One region of the Bacillus basilensis genome, then DNA from elsewhere that is predicted to be linked to it. Evidence: riboswitches for the same ligand, from Rfam matches in the RefSeq annotation. Region 1 holds a riboswitch; each other region holds the start of a gene.

What was found. A riboswitch is a leader RNA that binds a small molecule or an ion and turns the genes downstream of it on or off. The one in region 1 is predicted to bind S-adenosylmethionine.
Region 2: linked by a shared signal. The riboswitch ahead of ACQVV1_RS02195 (ECF-type riboflavin transporter substrate-binding protein) and the one ahead of ACQVV1_RS10410 (LLM class flavin-dependent oxidoreductase) in region 1 are both predicted to bind S-adenosylmethionine.
Region 3: linked by a shared signal. The riboswitch ahead of ACQVV1_RS15510 (MetQ/NlpA family ABC transporter substrate-binding protein) and the one ahead of ACQVV1_RS10410 (LLM class flavin-dependent oxidoreductase) in region 1 are both predicted to bind S-adenosylmethionine.

The regions. Positions count from the first base shown of each region.
Region 1 covers NZ_JBNTQO010000004.1:209,638-216,948, reverse strand. The annotation lists gene ACQVV1_RS10425 (DMT family transporter) at 1-763, opposite strand, end outside; gene ACQVV1_RS10420 (LysR family transcriptional regulator) at 883-1,755, shown strand; gene ACQVV1_RS10415 (ATP-grasp domain-containing protein) at 1,998-2,957, opposite strand; gene ACQVV1_RS10410 (LLM class flavin-dependent oxidoreductase) at 2,950-4,008, opposite strand; SAM riboswitch class I at 4,091-4,197, opposite strand; gene ACQVV1_RS10405 (hypothetical protein) at 4,461-4,667, shown strand; gene ACQVV1_RS10400 (LCI fold-containing protein) at 4,983-5,264, opposite strand; gene ACQVV1_RS10395 (YjcZ family sporulation protein) at 5,668-5,778, shown strand; gene ACQVV1_RS10390 (HD-GYP domain-containing protein) at 5,932-7,056, opposite strand.
Region 2 covers NZ_JBNTQO010000001.1:413,417-420,727, forward strand. The annotation lists gene ACQVV1_RS02180 (peptidoglycan D,D-transpeptidase FtsI family protein) at 1-607, shown strand, start outside; gene ACQVV1_RS02185 (macrolide family glycosyltransferase) at 989-2,167, shown strand; gene ACQVV1_RS02190 (aspartate/glutamate racemase family protein) at 2,217-2,897, opposite strand; SAM riboswitch class I at 3,045-3,160, shown strand; gene ACQVV1_RS02195 (ECF-type riboflavin transporter substrate-binding protein) at 3,300-3,848, shown strand; gene ACQVV1_RS02200 (ABC transporter ATP-binding protein) at 3,859-5,559, shown strand; gene ACQVV1_RS02205 (energy-coupling factor transporter transmembrane component T family protein) at 5,552-6,352, shown strand; gene ACQVV1_RS02210 (YjcZ family sporulation protein) at 6,488-6,595, shown strand; gene ACQVV1_RS02215 (LytS/YhcK type 5TM receptor domain-containing protein) at 6,688-7,311, opposite strand, start outside.
Region 3 covers NZ_JBNTQO010000006.1:272,426-279,736, forward strand. The annotation lists gene ACQVV1_RS15495 (FAD-binding oxidoreductase) at 1-117, opposite strand, end outside; gene ACQVV1_RS15500 (hypothetical protein) at 184-948, opposite strand; gene ACQVV1_RS15505 (NAD(P)-dependent alcohol dehydrogenase) at 1,105-2,013, shown strand; SAM riboswitch class I at 2,094-2,208, shown strand; gene ACQVV1_RS15510 (MetQ/NlpA family ABC transporter substrate-binding protein) at 2,293-3,105, shown strand; gene ACQVV1_RS15515 (methionine ABC transporter ATP-binding protein) at 3,118-4,158, shown strand; gene ACQVV1_RS15520 (methionine ABC transporter permease) at 4,133-4,801, shown strand; gene ACQVV1_RS15525 (SDR family oxidoreductase) at 4,839-5,615, opposite strand; gene ACQVV1_RS15530 (DUF5068 domain-containing protein) at 6,056-7,311, shown strand, end outside.

The sequences.
Region 1 (7,311 bases):
TGAACAGGTAAGCGAATATTGCAGAAAATACAGGTTCTAATGAAAAAATGAGTCCTGTATGTGTCGGTGTTGTGTATTTCTGCGCCATCGCCTGAACAATGTAGGCAAAAGCACTGCAGACAATGCTTAACACCAGTACAGCGATCCAACTTTCTTTAGTGGATGGAAGTTGCGGCTTTTCGAAAATCAGGGCAAAGAGTATGCCAAAGCCTCCTGCAAATCCCAATTGAAGAATACCAAGCTGCAATGTATTCGCAACTTTAGCCGCCCTCCCGGTGACAATAATATGAAAAGCATAAAAGAAAGCGGCGAGTATACAGAGTAAATCTCCAGAGTTTAGTGTTAATTGATTATTCAAAGTCAGTAAACCAATGCCTGTCATTGCAACAAGGGCACTAATGATCAGTCTATAACTTAGTCGTTCTTTGAACAGAACGATAGATAATAAAGGGATAAAGATTACAGTCAAACTGGCTAGAAAACCGGCATTTGAAGCTGATGTTGTTTTTAAACCTAAGATGACTGAAGCAGATACCACAAATAGTAAAAACCCCAGAATAAAACCATATTTTAGAGTAACAAAATAGATTGAACGAAATTGTTTACAAAAAACAGCGACACAAACCAAAAAAGCAATACCAAAGCGTAATGCAACAAGAGAAAATGAAGGAACAGTTTCCAATCCGACTTTCATAAAAAGGTAGGAAGAACCCCAGGTCATTGTAACAACTAAGATCATAAAATCAGCTTTTATAGGTTTCATTTTTAGTTCCCCTTTTCAATTTTATGTACATAGTATATTTATGATTGAAATATTAGTAAATTGAATATATTTAATGCTATACTTGAACAAAATTCATACATAAGAAAGTAGGAGATTCGATGAGTCTGACTAAGTTCGAAATTTTTCTGAAGACGGTTGAAATGGGAAATTTATCAAGAGCAGCAGAAGCACTGAATATAACTCAGTCAGGTGTCAGCCATGCGATCAGGAGTCTTGAATTAGAGTATGGGTTTCAACTGCTTTCTCGGAATAAAACAGGCATTCGATTAACGGAAAATGGTGACCGTATTTTAACGCATGTGCGTGAAATAGTAAACCATAATGAGCGATTAAAGCAAGCTGTTGCAGAGATTAATGGCATAGAGGCGGGAACCTTGCGCATTGGCACCTTTACAAGCGTGTCCACTCACTGGCTGCCTGCAATCATACATCGATTTCACTTGGAACACCCTCGAATTGAAATCAAATTAATGGAAGGAGATTATGGCACGATTGAAACGTGGATTCAACAAGGAGTAATTGACTTAGGTTTTATGTCACTACCGTCTTCAAGTCATCTCGAATCTATTCCACTAAGAAAAGATCGAATGCTATGTGTACTCCCTAAAGATCACCCGTTAAGTAAACAATCCACGATTCGGTATGCTCAGCTTGAGAAAGTGCCTTTTATTATGCCTGCTTCTTCGTGCGGTTACGATGTTAGGAAAGTATTAGAAGCAGCTCGGGTTCATCTCAATATTCAATTTGAAACCGGCGATGATCATGTAATTGTCGCGATGGTGGAGAATGGACTTGGGATCAGCGTCATGTCTGAACTCGCATTACAAGGACAAAGCGAAAATGTTACGATTGTAGAATTGGAAGACAGACCTACTCGATCACTTGGGTTGTCACTCACTTCAATTAAACACGCATTACCAGCGGCAAAACGCTTTATCGAACATACCCAAAAATGGCTGGATGGAGAATAAGTATATCGGCAATCAAAACAAAATCAACAGGCAAGGAACTATTACGTTTTATTGTTCTAATTGTTATAGGAATATTATGCTACTTTACTTGCGAATATATATAAAAGAGAAATACAACATACAAACAGCCCAAGTTCCTCATTGAAACTTGGGCTGTTTCTTATACTTTTCGTTCTAATACAAAAACATAAGAGCTTGTAAGTACTCCCACTATTACTTTAACAATGATTTTCACTAGAATCTTATATATTAACTGCCTCTACTTGTTTTTCTAATTCTATTCCAAGGAATTTAGCAAGCTCAAGCATACCAAATTGATTAGCTACAGACTCTGCATCAGAATTATAGTTTGTGTTTGTATTAATATCATACGTATAAATTGCTCCATCCGAACTGCGAATAAATTCAATACCGGCAACAGTGATTTCATTTTTCTTCAAAAATTCTTTGTATTGTTCAATAATTGGCTCATGGAAGTCCGATATAATTTCAAATTTTGTTGACGATTCTTTCTTACTCTCTTCTCCTACTGGGCAAAAAGCATCGTGAATCGAGCATGCATCTGCTGGACAAAGCTCAAATCCTTCTGATGTATCTACTTTAACTGCATATACAAACTGACCACCTACAAACTCACAACGCGTAATATATGGTTCTGGCGCTTCAATATACTGCTGGATTAAAGTAATTCCATCGATAGGTTCTTCAAACGCCGGACTATCCAAATACTGTTCTAAAGCATCGATGGAATGAAATAGTTGAACACCAAGGCCTTTCCCTGCCCGGTTATGCTTTGTAATGAACGGTACTTCCCCTAACTCCCTTGCTGCTTTTACTATATTAGCGCGGCCAACAGCACCAATTGTTTTCGGCACTTGTATCCCAAAATTTCTTAATGCTGCATATTGATTCAATTTACTTACTTCAAGGCGTAATGCACGAGATCCATTAAATACTGTTCGCCCGTATCCCTCTAACCAAGCAAGAACCCCCTCAGTCAATTCAGGTGCATAACGATGTCCTCTCGTATGTGAAGAAGCACTCATGCGGCTATAAAAAACACCTTGAGGAGGCTCTTGTTCTAACGATATTGTTCCTTTATCTAAATGCCATTCCTCATACGGTAACTCCAGTTCTTCCAACCTTTTCACTAAATGTTCCGTCCATTCCTTATTCTCATGTAATATGTAAATTTTACTCATTTGTAATCAATTCCTTTCTTTTCAATTCAACTAATGGCATCACTTTTTCAGAAAATCGTTTCATCTCTTCAAGCTGTGGCGAAAATTGTAAAAGTAATAATGTAACACCTACTTTTTCAAAAGCGAGTATCCTTTCTGCAATTTGTTCTGGTGTTCCGATTAGATTAGGACGTAACCCGCGATTAGATACGGAATAATCATTCAATTTCACTTGCTGTTCTAAATGCGATTTACTAATAAAATCTTGGTAACCCGCATAACCTAACGCACCTTCTTTCACATCCGTTATGCGTCTCCATTCCTCTAATGCCTCTTCTTCTGTATCACGACAAATGACGTAAGCCGCAAGCCCGAATGACTGCAATGGCTCCTCTGTAACTTTCTTTCTACGATTCTTCATATCTTCTATTTTCACAGATACTTCTTCCACTGTTCCACCATGCATGACATATGCATCCGCGTGTTTTACGATTACCTCTTTTCCTCGCTTACTCTCACCACCTGCATAGATCTTAATCCCTTGTTTCTGCACAGGTTTTGGACTTAAATGTGTATTATGAATCTCATAAAAATTCCCCTTATAAGAAAACTCTTCTTCTTTCCAAAGCCCTTTCAAAACTGTTACAAATTCCTCCGTACGATCATATCTCTCGTCGTGTGCAGTAAATCCCCCGCCATACTGTCTAGCTTCTTCTTCCCACCATGCTGAAACTACATTCAATGTAAAACGGCCATTACTTAATTGATCAATATTCGCTGCCATTTTCGCTGTAACTGCTGGATTGTGGAAACCAGGTCTTACAGCTGTCATAATCTCTAATCTATCCGTCACTGCTGCAAGTGCTGCCGCAGTTGTCCATGCTTCCAAACTTGGTGCTGAAACACCTTTTATATCATTTAAGTTTAATTCTGCAATAAGAGTTGTTGAAAAACCTAATTGTTCTGCCGCTTGCGCTGTTTGTTTTGCATACTCAAACGTAGGCGGCATAGATTCATCATCTACATTTCGAAGCCATCCCCCAAAAATCGGCAACCAAAAACCATACTCCACTACCTATTCCCCCTTTACCTTTTAGCCATAAAAAAGGCTACTCTTATCGAAATAAGAGTAGCCTTCTTGACTAATTGAACCGCTCTTATCTTTCAGGTTTTTCTTCACCTGCAGGATTTGGCACCTTTCGTCTAAAACGAGGTTGCCGAAGTTTCATAGGGCCCGTCCCTCCACTTCTCAACATAAGAATTGTTTTTTTTTGTGATTTTTTTATTATAATCATCAGAATAATAAAAATCAATTGTTTAATACTTATTTTTCCGATAAAAATTAAATGATATATAAGAAATCATATTTTTATAGCGGTTCATGAGGGTATTATCTTGTTTTACTTACGAATATATGAAGGGGTATGTTGTATCATGTCGAAAACATCATGTATAACCAAGTTGCTTTGCTTCTATTATAAAAATACAGCAAAATAAATACGAACCAAAAGAGGTGTTAGTAATATGAAAAATAAAAGATGTGATAATTGCGGTTCTACTACATTTAAAGAAGGAAGGGTTGGATCTGCTTATCACGCATATGTTTGTGAAGATGAATCTAGTAGGTTCTTTTCAGGAGGGAAACGTTCTAAGCTATTAACCACATTCTGTTTAGAATGCGGTGAGGTAAAATCATTCAGAGTTGAAAAACCAGATACATTCAAAGAATAAAATGTATTCGAGAAGATGTTGTTACTAACATGAAAATAGCATTATTTATATTTGAGCTAATAGGAAAAGAATATTATCTAAAAATGATCCAGATGAACTTATTGAAATACAAAATAAAAAAACACTCATAATTTCGCAAAAGCTATTTAAAAAGCACATAGGAGAACTCCCTATAGTTTTTAAGCTTAAAACTATATTATTAAAATTAAGATGATTTAAGTCGCAGAAAGGTACCTTTAGGTGTCTTTTTTTATGGAGAATCAGTTTAAAAACTCAAAATAAAAGAACCTCAATAAATGAGGTTCAAAAAATCTACTATTTTAAATTACCTTCGTAAAAAGCAACTCCATTTTGAACATGCTTTAAATACCATGTAATCGTCCCGCCACAAACATTTTCATTAAAACTATTAGCATATACTCCATTTGAGTAATACAGAGTTCTTTTGAATTTACCATTAGAATACTCATAAGGAATTGAGCATGTTGCTTGCTTCGGAGAACTCACAGCTTTTTGCGTATCAGCTGAAGCCGCTCCAATTCCTCCTGTTAATGCAATACCAGTTGCTAATAGCCCTACTACTAATTTCTTGAACATAATAAATCCCCCTTTAATAGTTTTTATAACTTACAACTTAAATGTATCACTTTTGTAATTTATGTAAATATCTTGAATATGTAGAAATATTTATTTATTTTTTGGTAATATTAGGATTTTATTTTATCAAATGAAAAATAGAGGGATTTAGAGAAGTATGTAACAATGCATAATAAATCAATCAGATATTATGATATACTCACAAAGAACTGATACAAAATTTCTTTAGATTGGAAAACTAAAGTCTTATCTACCTAAAAGGAAGGCGCCTAATGGCGTCTTTTCTTTATTTTCAAAAGGACCTGCTCAATTCATTCTTTAAAACATAAGGTAAAGTGAACCCATTAAAATCCATGGAATGAACCCTAGTTTTACCCTTTTATCTAAAGGAGGCACTATTGTTATGGGATATGGTGTTAGTTGCGGCGAAGGCTGCGGTTTCGCTGGAGGATTTGCTTTATTAGTTGTATTATTTATTCTATTAATCATTATCGGATGCAGTTGTTTCTGCTAAAAAACTATTAGAAAAGGTACCTATATATAGGTACCTTTTCTTTATGTGCCTTATTCATTATCTAGTTTCAAACTTTTATCACGATTGGATTCGGGTTTTTCATTTTTCGCATTCTTCATACCTCAAATATGAATCGATTTCAGACATGAACTTTTAACTAAAAGAATTTGGGACCATTTTTTCCCACAAAGGAAATACCTTTTTGAAAACCGCTACTATAGAAGGATCAAATTGTGTACCAGATCCTTCTATAATACGTCTATAAGCTTCTTCAGGAGATAGAGCCGAACGATATGCTCTTGAAGAAGTCATTGCATCGAATGCATCTGCTATTGCAACAATTCTTGCGCATAGTGGTATTTGATTTCCTTTTAGTTTTTGAGGATAGCCCTTTCCATCCCATCTTTCATGATGAGAAAGAATTATGTCTTCACTACCTTTTATTAAAGATATATTTTTAAAAACTTCTAGTCCTAATTGTGGGTGTGTCTTAATAATATTATATTCTTCTTCTGTAAGAGAAGATGCTTTCTTTAAAACTTCATCCGGAATACCTATTTTCCCTATATCATGTAATAAACAAATAAAATGAAATTGTTTTAAAGAATTATCATCATATTCATTTGTTTCTTTAGCAAGAATAGTAGCATAATTGGCTACACGTTCACTATGTCCTTTCGTATATTGATCCTTTAATTCCATTATCCTCATTATCGATACAGCTGTTTCTTTCATTTGCTTTTCATAGGATGCTTTAATTTTTTGTACTAAAAATTTTAATGAAAGAAATACAAAAAATGACGTAATAAAAATTGTTAGAAATAATAATATTAATGATATTGGATAGTTAATTTCAAAATAATAAATAGCAATTAAAAATCTACATATCATACAGATAGATACCGATAGAAGATAATGAATACTTAAAAATAAAGGTGCAGAAATTACTAAGAAGCACTCTAAATAAGGGATATGTAAAGAAGCACCTGGATTACGTATAAACATAAGATCGTATGCCAAAAGATAACTAATACTAACGCCAAGAAAAATATATTTTGTAAACATTTGTTTATCCATTTTTTGTAAACACTTATTACATAAAAAAAATGAAATGAAAATAAATAAAAATACGAGTTCAAATAAAAGCTTCTCTAGTGTAAAATCCTTTCTAAGAATAAAATGTTGATAAATATTATCAAACAAAAGAGTACTACAGGGAATAAATAGAAACATGTTTATCGGTTCTTTCGTTTCAATATTTTTAATCCCTTTAATCATTTTACACACCGCCAAACCTTTTTTAATAAAAAAATAATTTCATATAGATATTATTAATAATATCCAAGAATAGATAATAGTGCAAAAAATACCCTTTCTCATAACCTATAAATGGGGTACCGCCATGATAGAAACGTATAAAAAGATGAATAGGATTATAGAAAAAGGCGAATTTTATGTAAATAAAACATATGCAGAAACTTCACGTACAATGGATTTCACCAATTCTTTTAGAAGCTCAAACAAAAACTCCAT
Region 2 (7,311 bases), on a different contig from region 1:
TCCAACGGGTATCGATTTACCGAATGAAACAGCTGGACAAATTGGTAAAAAAGATAATCAACCTGGTTTCTTACTAGACTACTCAATTGGCCAGTATGACACCTATACGCCACTTCAGCTTGTACAGTATATTTCAACAATCGCAAACGGTGGATATCGAATGAAGCCACAAATTGTTCAAGAGGTAAGAGAGCAAACGTCGCAAAAAGATGAGATTGGTAAAGTGGTGCATTCAGTAGAACCAATCGTTTTAAATAAAATAGATATGAAAGTGGAATATATAAATCAAGTAAAAGAAGGATTTAGAAGAGTGTTCCAAGAAGGTGATGGAACAGGTGTAAGGGCGTTCCAAAAAGCATCTTATAAACCAGCAGGTAAAACAGGGACTGCACAGACAGTATACGGTGGAGAAAGTGATATTGGAAGAAATGAAAAAGGTGAGCGAAGAGAATGTTATAATTTAACGTTAGCAGGATATGCACCATATGATAATCCTGAAGTAGCATTCTCTGTAGTTGTACCGTGGGTTATTAATGATAAATCTGGTATTAATTCTGATATTGGAAAAGAAATTTTAGATGCTTATTTTGAATTGAAAAATAAGTGATTGACTGGAGAAACTACAAAAATAGATAGCTCTAAAGAAGATTAAAATATATGAAATGTTATAGAAACTAGAGTCGTCTTATTTAGGGATAGATTCAAAATGGGTGATAGAGAGGTAAAATCATTCTATCAATTATTCACGTTTTATAAAATAAATCATATATTGATAGCATAGGACAAGCTGAAAAGCTTATTCTAACCTCACAGAACACTCCTTATCACGGTTAGGCATCTACTTATGTAGATGCCTTTTTTAATTTAATGACGGACAATTATTTATCAATCTAAAGTAGCAAGTTTATTGGGACTATTAGGGGAAGATTGACGGTAATAATTACAGTATGCTTAATAAGTGAATTGAAATGTAAGGAGTGAGAAAGAAGTGCTAAATATTTTAATGGTTAATTTTCCAGCAGAGGGACATGTAAATCCTACATTAAGTTTAGTCAAAGCCTTCATTGAACGGGGTGATCACGTACATTATATTACAACAGAACATTTTAAAGGCAGAATTGAAGATTTGGGAGCTACTGTTTATACCCATCCAGATTTATTAAAGGAGATTTCTATTGATACTGAAACTTCATATGGGTTGAATTCTTTCTTTCATGTACATGTTCAAACTTCTTTATATATATTAGAAATTACGAAAAAATTATGTGAAAGCATAATTTTTGATTTTGTAATTTATGATATATTTGGTGCTGGAGAGTTAGTAAAGGAGTATTTACAAATACCAGGTGTAGTTTCTTCTCCTATATTTTTAATTCCTCCAGAATTTTTAGAGACGTTACCTTTTCATCCAAATGCAGAAATACAATTCCAACCCGATGAACTTTCTGAAAAGTTACTATATCAAATGGAGCATGAATTTGGCGTAAAACCTAAAAATAATCTTCAATTTATGCATAATAAGGGAGATATTTCTCTCGTGTACACAAGTCGTTATTTCCAACCTAATAGCAATTCGTTTGGAGAAAATAACATTTTTATTGGGCCGAGTATTTCAAATCGTAAAACAAATGTAGAGTTTCCATTTGAAATGCTTAAAGAGAAGAAAGTTATTTACATTTCAATGGGAACACTACTTGAAGGACTCGAACCATTCTTTAATACTTGTATTGATACTTTCTCAGATTTTGATGGGATAGTTGTAATGGCAATTGGTGATAGAAATGATCGTTCTAAAATTAAAAAAGCGCCAGACAATTTTATAATTGCTTCATACGTACCCCAATCAGAAATATTAAGTGAAACAGATGTTTTTATTACACATGGCGGCATGAATAGCGTACACGATGCTATATATTTTAAAGTCCCATTTGTAATAATTCCACATGATAAAGATCAGCCAATGATAGCACAAAGGTTAACTGAGCTTGAAGCAGCGCATCGGTTATTAAAAGAGTATGTTAATGTGCAAACTTTGAAAGAAGCGGTAACAAACGTACTTTCAAATGAAAAGTATAAACATGGTATACGAAAACTTAATGATAGTTTTTTAGAATGTGGTGGTCCAAAAGAAGCCATTGCAGTTATTGAATCTCTTTTAAGTAAATAGTGTCAACAATATACAAGCATAGAGGTTCTACCTTTATGCTTGTATATTGTTATCCCGCAAACTGCACAGCAGTATTTGCATGTAAAAAAGCAGTATCAAACACAGGAACAGTAAGGTCGTTTTGTGAAATAAGCAAAGGGATTTCAGTACATCCTAGTAATATTCCTTCTGCGCCATTTTGAATTAATAATTTTGTAATTTGTAATAGCTTTTCTTTTGAGGTTTCTGAAATAATTCCTTTACTTAATTCATTTAAAATAACGTGATGAATAAAATTTCTTTCCTCTTCATTTGGAATGATTGTCTCAATGTTATAGTTTGCTAGACGTGATTTATAGAAGTCTTGTTCCATCGTTTGTTTTGTACCCAATAGTCCGATACGCTTTATATTCTGTTCTACCATTTCTTTAGCACTTACATCACCAATGTGAAGAAGCGGGATGGATATTGCACTTTCTACTTCTTCAGCAAATAAATGGACCGTATTAGAACACATTAATAAACATTCAGCTCCAGATTTTTCAACTTTTTTTGCAACTGTGACTAATTCGTTTTTCACTTTTTCATATTGATGATTTTGTAATAAAGTAGTTACCTCACCAAAGTCCATGCTATATAAAACAAGCTTTGCATTTTGATCATATTGAGAGAGTGTAAGTGTATTAATATGTTTATAGTATAACGATGTAGATTCCCAACTTAGTCCACCAATTAAACCGATTACTTTCATCGTGCATTCCTCCCGTAACTATTTTGAACTTATTATTTCATAATTCCGATAAGAATACAATGATTTGAATGTACCGTTAAATAAAAAATAATTAGAAAAGTATTGAAATTTACAATTCTTAGTGCCATAATACGAATTACAAATTAATACTTATCCAGAGAGGTGGAGGGAACGGCCCTATGAAACCTCAGCAACCCCTATATAAATTTATAGGAAGGTGCTAATTCCGCAGAGGACACGATGTGTTTTTTGGAAGATAAGAGGATTCTTGAACGTGAAAGAAAATGACCTCTTATATAAGAGGTCATTTTTTGTTGTATAGAAAGGGAGTGTCGATGCATAATTCATTTTCAAAATAAATATAGAGTAATAAAAGTTGACTAATATGAGAGGGGAATTGTAATGAACAAATTATCAACAAAATTAGTAGTAGCAATCGGAATTGGGGCAGCATTATATGGGATATTAGGACTTTGGGGATTTTCTATTGCGCCAAATACATTTATTAAACCCGCATTAGCTATTTTAACTGTTTTTGGAGCTCTATTTGGTCCAGTTGCAGGACTGTTAATAGGTCTTATCGGTCATACCGTAACAGATACGATCGCTGGATGGGGTATTTGGTGGGGATGGGTTATTAGCTCAGGCATTATCGGATTTGCAATGGGACTCATTCAAAAAAGAGTTGGCTTTAGTGTGAAAAACGGGACGTATAATAAGGGAGATATTTCTTATTTAGCCATTACTGGGTTAATTGGAATTGTCATAGCTATTATATTTGCTGGGGCATTCGATATTATTGTGATGGGAGAACCGTTTGACAAAATTGTTATACAAGTATTAGGAGCAACAATTGCTGATGTTATTGTATTTTTAGTTCTTGGATTGCCAATTACAATAGGTTTAGCTAAATCTAATAAGAAACATACACATTTAAAAATTGAAAAGTAGGGATGTTAACATGCAACCAATTATTTCTTTTGAACAATTCAGCTTTCAATATGAGCATACAGCACAGCCTACTGTAAAAGACATTTCATTTCATATATATCCTGGAGAAAAAGTACTAGTTGCTGGACGAAGTGGTTCAGGGAAATCAACGTTAGCTCATTGTATCAATGGGCTAATTCCATTTTCTTATGAAGGAATTAGTACTGGTAATATTTTAATTGCCGGAAAAGATCCAAGGAAAGAGAGTATTTTTGAACAGAGTAAACAGGTAGGAACAATTTTACAAGATCAAGACGCTCAATTTATTGGCCTTACAGTAGAAGAAGATGTAGCATTTTATTTAGAAAACGAATGTGTAAATCAAGATGATATGAAAAAGATTGTTTCGGATTCATTAAAAAAGGTGAAGATGCATGCTTTTCATAAACAAAGTCCACATGAATTATCAGGAGGGCAAAAACAAACTGTTTCTCTAGCAGGTCTGTTAACAACAAATGCTAATATATTATTGTTCGATGAACCGTTAGCAAATTTAGATCCGCTAAGCGCCATACATACAATACAACTAATTAAAGATATACATAAACAATATAATAAAACAATTGTAATTATTGAACATCGAATAGAAGAAATGTTAAACCTGGATTTAGATAAAATCATTTTAATTGATGAAGGTGAAATTGTTGCGATTGGGACACCTGAAAAGATTTTAGCGTCAAATATATTACCATCTATAGGCTTAAGAGAACCTATGTATATAGAAGTATTAAAGAGATTACATTTTGATAGTAATAATGACGTAATATACCCACTTGAAAATCTTCATAGGGAAAGTGTTAGTGGCGTAATAAATGAGTGGATGGAGAAGCAAGTTTTTTGTAAAGACACTCCTACAAAAAAAGAATTATTGAAAGTAGAGAATTTGTCATTCTCATATTCTAATAAACAAAAAGTATTAGATAATGTGAATTTCTCTATATATAAAGGGGAAATAGTAGCACTTTTAGGCCATAATGGAGCTGGAAAATCAACATTAGCTCATAGTCTTATAGGGATAAACAAAACAAAAAATGATAGGATTTTAATTGATGGAGTAAATATTAATTCTTGGTCTATTCGTAAACGCGGTGAGGTTATATCTTATGTGATGCAAAATCCTAATCATGTGATTACTCAACCTACTGTTATGGAAGAGGTTTCGTTTTCATTAAAATTAAAAAAATTTTCAAAGGAAGAAATTAAGCTTAGAGCGGAAGAAGCGTTAAAAGTTTGTGGTTTGTATCCATTTCGAAATTGGCCAATTCAGGCGTTAAGTTATGGACAAAAAAAGAGATTAACGATTGCATCTGTACTAACAACAAATCCGAAACTTATCATGTTAGATGAACCGACAGCGGGACAAGATTATTATCATTATAAACAATTTATGTCGTTTATTAGAAAATTAGCTGCAAAGGGAATATCGTTTATTTTGATCACACACGATATGAATCTCGCATTGGAATATACAGACAGAGCGATAGTTTTATATGAAGGGAAAATTATTGCGAATAATACCGCGTCTATTGTGTTAGGGCATCCAGAAACGTTACAAAGAGCGAACCTAAGGGAAAGTTCTTTATTCAAACTAGTTAAATTTAGTGGGATTGCATATCCTGAAAGGTTTATAGAACTTTATTTTGATGTTATTAGGAGGGAGGAAGATGTATAGTACATATTTTCATCGCATGGATGGAGCAGTGAAATTGTTATTATTTATTTTTTGTATGACGTTTACCTTTTTATTTTTTGATTTTCGCGTATTGCTAGTTGTATTTTTGATTGGATGCATGGGACTTATAGTTGCTAAAATTCCACTCCGTAAAATTTTTATTGTTTTTAGTGTTATATTTACATTCAGTTTATTAAATTCTGTCATGATTTTATTTATTACACCAACCCATGGATCTGAATTAACCGAATCATATACTTCGTTTGTGCATATTGGATATGCAACAATTACATATGAAACATTATTTTATGCAGCTACACTTTCATTAAAATATTTTACGTTATTACCATTTACACTTATTTTTATTTATACGACTGATCCAAGCGAATTCGTGAGTAGCTTAAGTAAATTTCGAATTCATTATAAGATTACATATGCAATAAATATTGCATTACGTTATATACCTAATATTCAGTCCGAATATAAAGTTATTAAACATGCGCAAGAGGCGAGAGGAGTAGCTTTTGAAAAAGGAGAAGCAAGTTTATGGATTCGCATGAAAAACCGTGTCTTAATTTTCTGGCCTTTAATTATTCATTCTCTAGAGAGAATTGATACCGTTTCAAACGCAATGGATTTAAGAGGATTTGGAAAGAAAGATACACGTACGTGGTTTTATACAAATAAAGCGAAAAGTGGGGATTTCTTTGCTTTATTTGTAGGTGTTTTTATTTTAATTGTTGCAGTATATTTAAAATTACATGTATTTCAAAACTTTTGGTATCCATTTTAAAGCACTCTCAAATGAGTGCTTTTACTTATTTTTATATAGACATGCTCAAAAAAGGGATATTTACATAATGTATAATACGAACCAGTTAAAATGATCAACTACCTATTAGTTTTCAAACCAAAAGGAGGAGAAAATATGAGTTACGGTGGTTCTTGTGGTTTTGGTGGAGGTTTCGCTTTATTAGTTGTATTATTTATTTTGTTAATTATCGTTGGATGCAGCTGCTGGGGCGGAGGGTACTAATTTTTAATTAGTCTCCACAAATGTAAACTAAAAAAACATAAAAGATACTTATGTATCGAAACAAATAAAAAAGGAGCAATTATGCTCCTTTTTTATTTGTTCTCAGATGAGTTCTGATTACATTTTGGGAATGTAATTGTCAAAGTGGTACCTTTATTAACAACGCTTCGGATTTTTAAACTACCTTGCATCGTTTCAATAATCTTAACAGCAACCATTGTACCTAAACCTGTACCTTTCGTTTTTGTACTAAAATACGGTTCGCCAAATCGATTTATTTGCTCTTGTGACATACCAATTCCGCTATCTTCAATTCGTATTATAACTTTATTATTACTAATAGATGAGGAGATATTTAAAGTGCCACCATTAGGCATTGCTTCAATACCATTTTTTATTAAGTTTAAAAAACATTGCTGAAAGTGCTGTTTATTTCCAACTATTGTTGCCGTAGAGAAATCTTTTGTAATATGTATTGTATTCATATTACATAAAGGTAAGATCATATTAATCACTCGATTTAACTCTTGTTCTACTGAAATCTCATCTAATTTTTCTGAAGCAGGTTTGGCAAACGTTAAATAATCATCAATTATTCCTTGGGCACGATGTAATTCTTCAAGTATATGCTTAATATACTCGTCTCTTGATTCTGGAGTTAAATTTGGTGTTTTTAAAAGTTGAGTAAATCCTTTTACAACAGTTAAGGGATTTCT
Region 3 (7,311 bases), on a different contig from region 1:
CAATTTGCCTACATCACTCATAATAGGATGATCAAGTTGTTTTTTATATGTATGTACAGACGTTGCAAGCAAAACGGTATACGCTACAATGACAAATGCTATCTTTCTTTTTTTCAAATGACACTCTCCTTATTAGCAACAAAAAGAGATACCCATTCTTTCAGGTACCTCCCTTAACATTCATTACTTGGCTGCTGGTATCTGTATTGGCTCAAACTTTTCGTACGATGTATATTTTGCATTCGTAATAATGTGCGCCTTATCCCCACCATTACTACTCATAATCATATCAATCTTCGCTGATTCATATTTAAAATCTTTTGTAATTATATATTCTGCATCCACTTCTTCTATCTTTGCGTTTTGCGCTTGTAGCATTTTCTTCTGCGTTTCATCCATGCTAGTTAACATACTTTCTGTTTCTTTCCCTTTTAATGCGAACTTCAGTTTGTATTTATCTCCGCTTTTCTCCATCTTCATTTTATCTAACACTACTGCTGGCACCTCTAAATTATCTATAATATCTTGAGTTGCTTTCATCCCACCAGCATTTAATTGCTCCTCTGGTACAGATATAACTTCTCCTGTAGCAGGATTTTTCACCTGACCTGCAACTTTACCATCCACAGTATATACTACAATATCCGTACCAGAAACATTCATTTCAGAACGAGAATTCTTTGTCTTTGGCTCTAATTGCATCTTAGCCTTTAATATATCCATCTCTGTTCCCTCAGCTTTTATCCCTACATCATATGTCATCGTTACATGTTCTTCATTTTTAAAAGCTTCGTTCGTTTTCGTGAAAACATCCTTCGCCGTTAATTCCTTTTCTTTTTGAACTGATTCTTTTTTCGGTTCATCTGTCTTTGCTGTTTTCTCATTACTACATCCTGCACCTAACATAACTGCAAGGACTAAACTAGAAGTTAAAATAAGTTTTTTCATAATTACCCCTCCTTTCCAAAAGGATATCATCTGTTTCCCTCTGAAATCTATATAATTTTTAATCTCCCTATTTAACTTTATTACTCTCATAGCAACATTTTTAAAGAATTAGTTAAATATGATGTAAATAACAACAACTCATTTCAGGAGGTCATTATGAAAGCAATAATTTGCACAAAGTATGGACCGCCCAATGTTCTCAAACTTCAAGATGCAGAGAAACCTATCCCTAAAAAGAATGAGGTATTAGTCAAGATTCACGCAACAAGTGTAACGACTGGAGATTGTAGAATACGCGGCTTTAATAGCCCTCTCTTATTTTGGATTCCTATGCGGATCATATTAGGTTTTAGAAAACCGAGAAAGCCTATACTCGGTGTAGAGTTATCCGGTGAAATCGAAGAAATAGGAACAGATGTAACTCAATTTAAAAAAGGAGATCAAATTTTTGCATTAACAGAGCTTAATGTCGGTGGTTATGCAGAATATACATGTGTACATGAAAGTGGATTAATAACATTAAAGCCTACCAATGTGACGTATGAGGAAGCAGCAGTTATTCCCTTTGGCGGAACTTCGGCACTACACTTCCTAAGAAAGGCCCGTATAAAAAGGGGGCAACAAGTGCTAATATATGGTGCATCTGGATCAGTAGGAACAGCTGCCGTACAACTTGCTAAATATTTCGGCGCAATCGTTACAGCTGTTTGTAGTCATTCAAATTTTGAACTAGTGCAATCTTTAGGAGCTGATAAAGTAATCGATTATACAAAAGAAGATTTTACTAAGCAAGGGGAATACTATGATATTATATTTGATGCTGTTGGAAAACATAATAGATCCCTTGGAAAAAAAGCATTAACGCCTACTGGTGTATATGTCTCTGTTAATGGCATGATGGCAAAGGTCAGTAAAGAAGATATGTTTCTACTAAAAAAACTAACTGAAACAGAAAATTTAAAACCCGTTATTGATAGAACTTACCGATTAGAAGAAATTGCTGAAGCTCATATATATGTAGAAAAAGGGCATAAAAAAGGGAATGTCTCGATTACCTTAAAATAAAATATATTCAGAAAATAACGTTGACAATTCTTTTTGTAAGATTTACTATTAGTACCATATTAAAAAACTACATACACATACTCTTATCAAGAGTGGCGGAGGGACTGGCCCGATGATGCCCGGCAACCGAGCTTATGACGTATAAGCTAAGGTGCTAATTCCTGCAAAACGAGTTTTCGTTTTGGAAGATAAGAGAGGAACCTATTTTGTCTATTCGGCACCTCTCTTATTTTGAGAGGTGCTTTTTATTTTGAAACGTATATTAAGGGGGAATTATAGATGAAAAAGGTATTATTGAGCATTGTAAGTGGAGCGGTACTATTATTAGGCGCATGTAGCGGGGGTTCAGATAAAGAGGTAAAAGCGTTAGATGAGAAAAAGATTACTGTCGGCGTAACAGGTGGACCGCATGAACAAATTTTTGAAAAGGTAAAAGAAGTGGCAGTGAAAGACGGACTCGAAATCGATATAAAAGTATTTAATGATTATGTAGCACCAAACGTATCTTTAGATGAAAAAAGTCTCGATGTAAATAGCTATCAAACGAAATCATATTTAGACGTATTTAAATCTGAACGCAATATGAAATTAACTGAAGTATTTTCAACTGTAACATTCCCTATGGGCGTATATTCTAAAGATATAAAAGATGTAAAAGACTTAAAAGAGGGCGATGCAATTGCTGTACCAAATGACCCAACGAATGAACTTCGCGCTTTAAAGCTATTTGAAAAAGCAGGGGTTTTAAAAGTGGATCCAAAAGCTACAGAAAAAGCGACTGCAAAAGATGTAATTGAAAATCCAAAAAAATTAAAAATCGTTGAATTAGAGGCATCTCAATTGCCAACACAACTAAGTGAAGTGAAAGCAGCTGCAATTAATACAAACTTTGCATTAGGTGCAAAATTAAGCCCTGCGAAAGATTCTATTTTCCGTGAAGGAAAAGATTCACCATATGTGAACTGGGTCGTTGTTCGTACTGAAAATAAAGATGATGCTGTTGTAAATAAATTAAAGAAGGCTTATCAATCTAAAGAAGTAAAAGAATTTATCGAGAAAAAATTTGATGGTTCTGTTTTACCGTCTTGGTAGGAGCTGAGGATAATGATTGAATTGAAAAATGTATCCAAAGTATTTACAACAAAAAAAGGGAATGTGGAAGCTCTTAAACCTACTTCCCTTCAAGTAAAAAAAGGTGAGGTATTTGGAATCATTGGATATAGCGGCGCTGGTAAAAGCACATTAATTCGCTGTGTAAATTTATTAGAAAAACCAACGACAGGAAACATCATTGTAAACGAGCAAGATTTAACAACACTGTCGACAAAAAAACTAGCAAAAGCGCGACAAAAAATCGGAATGATTTTTCAAGGGTTCAATTTACTTAAAACCGTTACCGTCTATGAAAATATCGCACTACCTTTACGCCTTGCTGGCATTCCGAAAGTAGAAATTGAAAAAAGGGTGGAAAAGTATTTACGTATTGTCGATCTTTTCAATCGAAAAGACGCCTATCCAAGTGAGCTTTCTGGTGGTCAGAAACAACGTGTGGCCATCGCTCGTGCACTATCACATGAACCGGAAGTGTTATTAAGTGATGAAGCGACAAGTGCTTTAGATCCAGAAACAACTGATTCTATTCTTGATTTGTTATTAAAAATCAACGAAGAAATCGGAATTACGATTTTACTCATTACACATGAAATGAACGTTATCCAGCGTATATGCGACCAGGTTGCTGTTATGGAACAAGGGGCTGTAGTCGAAAGCGGGACTGTGAAGGATATTTTCACAAACCCACAACATGTAACAACAAAGAAATTTGTAAATAGTGCCTTTGCAGCGAAAATTCCAGAAGAGGTACAAAAAGAGCTACAAAGTACCGGGGAAATCGTAAGCCTTTCATTTATTGGCACTACTTCAGGGGAACCTGCTTTAGCTGTTGCCACAAAACGTTTCCAAGTATATCCGAATATTTTATCCGGTAATATTACGCAATTAAAAAACGAGGCATACGGGAAACTTGTCGTTCATATGCAAGGTGAACAAAATGAAATTCACCGTGCTTTATCGTTTTTACAAGAGCAAGGAATCATCGTAGAAGGAGGTAGAACAGACTATGGGAAACAAGTCCTTTTTGGATGAATGGGGTAAAGTCATATGGGAATCAACCATTCAAACATTTCAAATGACATCTATTTCGCTGTTAATTTCTATCCTTATTGCGTTACCACTTGGCGTCACACTTGTTTTAACAAGACCTGGTGGACAGCGCGAAAATAAAATCATCTATCCTATTCTAAATACAATTATTAATATCATTCGTTCTCTTCCATTTATCATTCTATTATTCTTTATTTTACCTTTTACAAAGTTTCTAATGGGGACCTCTATTGGTGTGCAAGGTGTGATTGTACCACTTGTCGTATTTACAGCTCCTTATATTGCACGTTTAATGGAAACGGCTTTATTAGAAGTAGACCGTGGTGTGATTGAAGCATATCAAGCAATGGGAGTCTCTACTATAAAAATCATTTGGCACGTCATGGTGAAAGAAGCGCGTCCCTCCCTTGTACTTGGATTAACAATTGCAACGATCGGCTTAATTGGCGCAACAGCAATGGCTGGTCTTGTAGGTGCTGGCGGGCTAGGGGACTTAGCATATCGCTTCGGACATTTACGCTATGAACCTGAAGTAATGTATGCAACCGTGTTTATTTTAATTATCCTCGTTCAAGGATTACAGTCTTTAGGAAATGGTGTCGCACGAAGATTGAAGAAAGATTAAAAAAGAAGGTATCTCACCAAAATGAGATACCTTCTTTTTATCTTTTGAATCCACCTTCTGAATGAATAACTTGCCCCGTAATCCATTCTGCTTCTTCACTTACTAAAAACTTAATGAGCCTTGCTGCATCCTTTGGCTCACCAATTCTGCCAAAAGGAAACATTGGTTTTAATCCTTGCTTTATCTCTTCATTCATCCATCCTGTGTTAGTTGGCCCTGGATTAATTGCATTCACTGTTATTCCTAAATGAGCCACTTCCGCCGATAACGTACTAGTAAGAGCATCAATAGCTCCCTTCGTTGTTGCATACGCCAGTTCTCCTGCCATAGGCCCTTGAAATTGCCCCGAAGTCATATTCACAATTCTACCACCAGATTTCTTATCAAATCCTCGGGCAAATTGACTACTTAACAATGTTGTAGCACGAACATTTACCATGTAATGCTTATCCAAATCTTCAGCAGTCAAATTAGAGAAATCATTATTCGTAGAATACGCTGCATTATTAATTAATATATGAGGGTACCCTAGTTGTTCAGTAACTTTATTTATAAGCTCTTTCGGTGCATCATTCTGAGTTAAATCTAACTCCATACTCGATACTTTCACACCGTTTTTTAGCAACTCTTCTTTTAATTGTATTTGTTCACTTTGATCAACGCCCCAAGGCATCTCTTTATCGTAAGCTGTCCAATATGTAAAAAATATATCGTATCCCGCTTCAGCTAATTCTTTACAAATCGCTGCGCCTATACCATCTAAACGACTTACACCTGTAACAACCACTACTTTATTTTTTAATTGATTCATCATATACTCCTCCAATTTTAAAGGATGCATATTTTATATAAGAGATATAAATTTCCCCACATACGTATCTATCCTTACAAAAGGGATGTACAAGCCAAATATGCAGTCCTTGCATGATTTATAGATAGCTAAATAAACCCTCACTTATGAGAGAAAAATTTATCTATCTAATTTCTAATCATTACAAATTCATCCATATATTGAGTCCTTGTCTCCTTTCCATATATCTCTATTTCTATCATACCAATATGATGTAATACTTCAAATGATAAAAAAATAAAAGTCACTATTTCATGCCAAATTCCTATCAATTTTACTATATTATAATATTTAAATAATGGAAATAATCAGAAAAAAATGCTGGTAAATATTGACTAGCCTTCTTATAATAAAACGTGGGGCTAATGTGAGAATTTAGTTTTAAACAAATAGGGGGAAGAAACATGTCAAAAAAATTACTTTCTTTATTTTCTGTAGTAATCGTAGCAGCTTTTGTAATAACTGGCTGTGGTCAAAGCGATACGACAAATAAAGAACAAAAAGAAAACAAAACAGAAAAAACGGATACAACGAAAGAAAATAAACCTGAAGAAAAAAAATCCGAAGACAAGAAAACTGAAGATAAAAAGACGGAAAATATCGCTACTAGCTCCAGCGATTATTCTAAACTGATTTCCTACATGGAAAAAGAAACAGGCGGGAAAACAAAAGTTCTTTTTGAAAATAAGGAACCACAAGTCTATAAAGCTGAAGATGTTTCAGTATCAATGAATAGTTATACATTAGTTGAATTAAATGGATTACATACGGACTTTAACATTCCATTTAACCGTCAAACAGAGGGCGGAGTTATTCTTGTGAACTATAGCGTAAAAAATAGTTCAGCTAAAGATATCTATTATATGCCAGCATTGGACATATCGTTTACTGGTGCACAGAAAGTATATAGTAACTATAGAGATTTAATTCCAAAAGAAGATCAACTGCCAACTAAGCTTGCTCCAACGAATGATTACTTAGTAAAAGCAGGAGAAACTATTTCTGGTTATATCGCTTATCCATTCGGAAAAGATGATTTAGAAAAAATTTCTAGTCTCTCAACAGTCTCAGTCAATGTCCCGACCGCACAAGCTAATAAAGGGAAATTTGATGCCCCAATCGGAAGCCCTGGAAACTTTTCATTAAGTTTAAACAAACAAGGCTCTGAAAAAGTTGCAGCAGATAAAACTTTCTACCAAGATAAAGCTACAGCTAATAACATGGGCGATAAAAAAATGTTAAAAGAGAAATCAAGTATTAATAACAGCCAAGAATTAGGCGCTGTTAATGTTACATTAGATGGATACCAATTTACTCAATTCACACCAAATTCAGTTGAAGCTCCGCGCTTTGCAAATTTCAAAAATGGTATTGTTCTATTAACAGTACAATTCAAACTTGATAACAAAGATACACAAGACGTTTCACTATCTCCTATAAGCTCTACATTAAGAGTGAATGATGGTACACAATATACAATTAACGAAGGTATGCTACTAAATTACGACTATAACGCTTCAGTCAAAACGGGAACATCTGGAGAGTTACTGCAAGTATTTATTTTAGATCAAGAGCAGTATGAAAAGATTTGGAAAGACAAAAGCTTTGAGATTGAGTTAGGACCTATGAGAAATAAAGAAGCTAAAGATATTTCACAAGG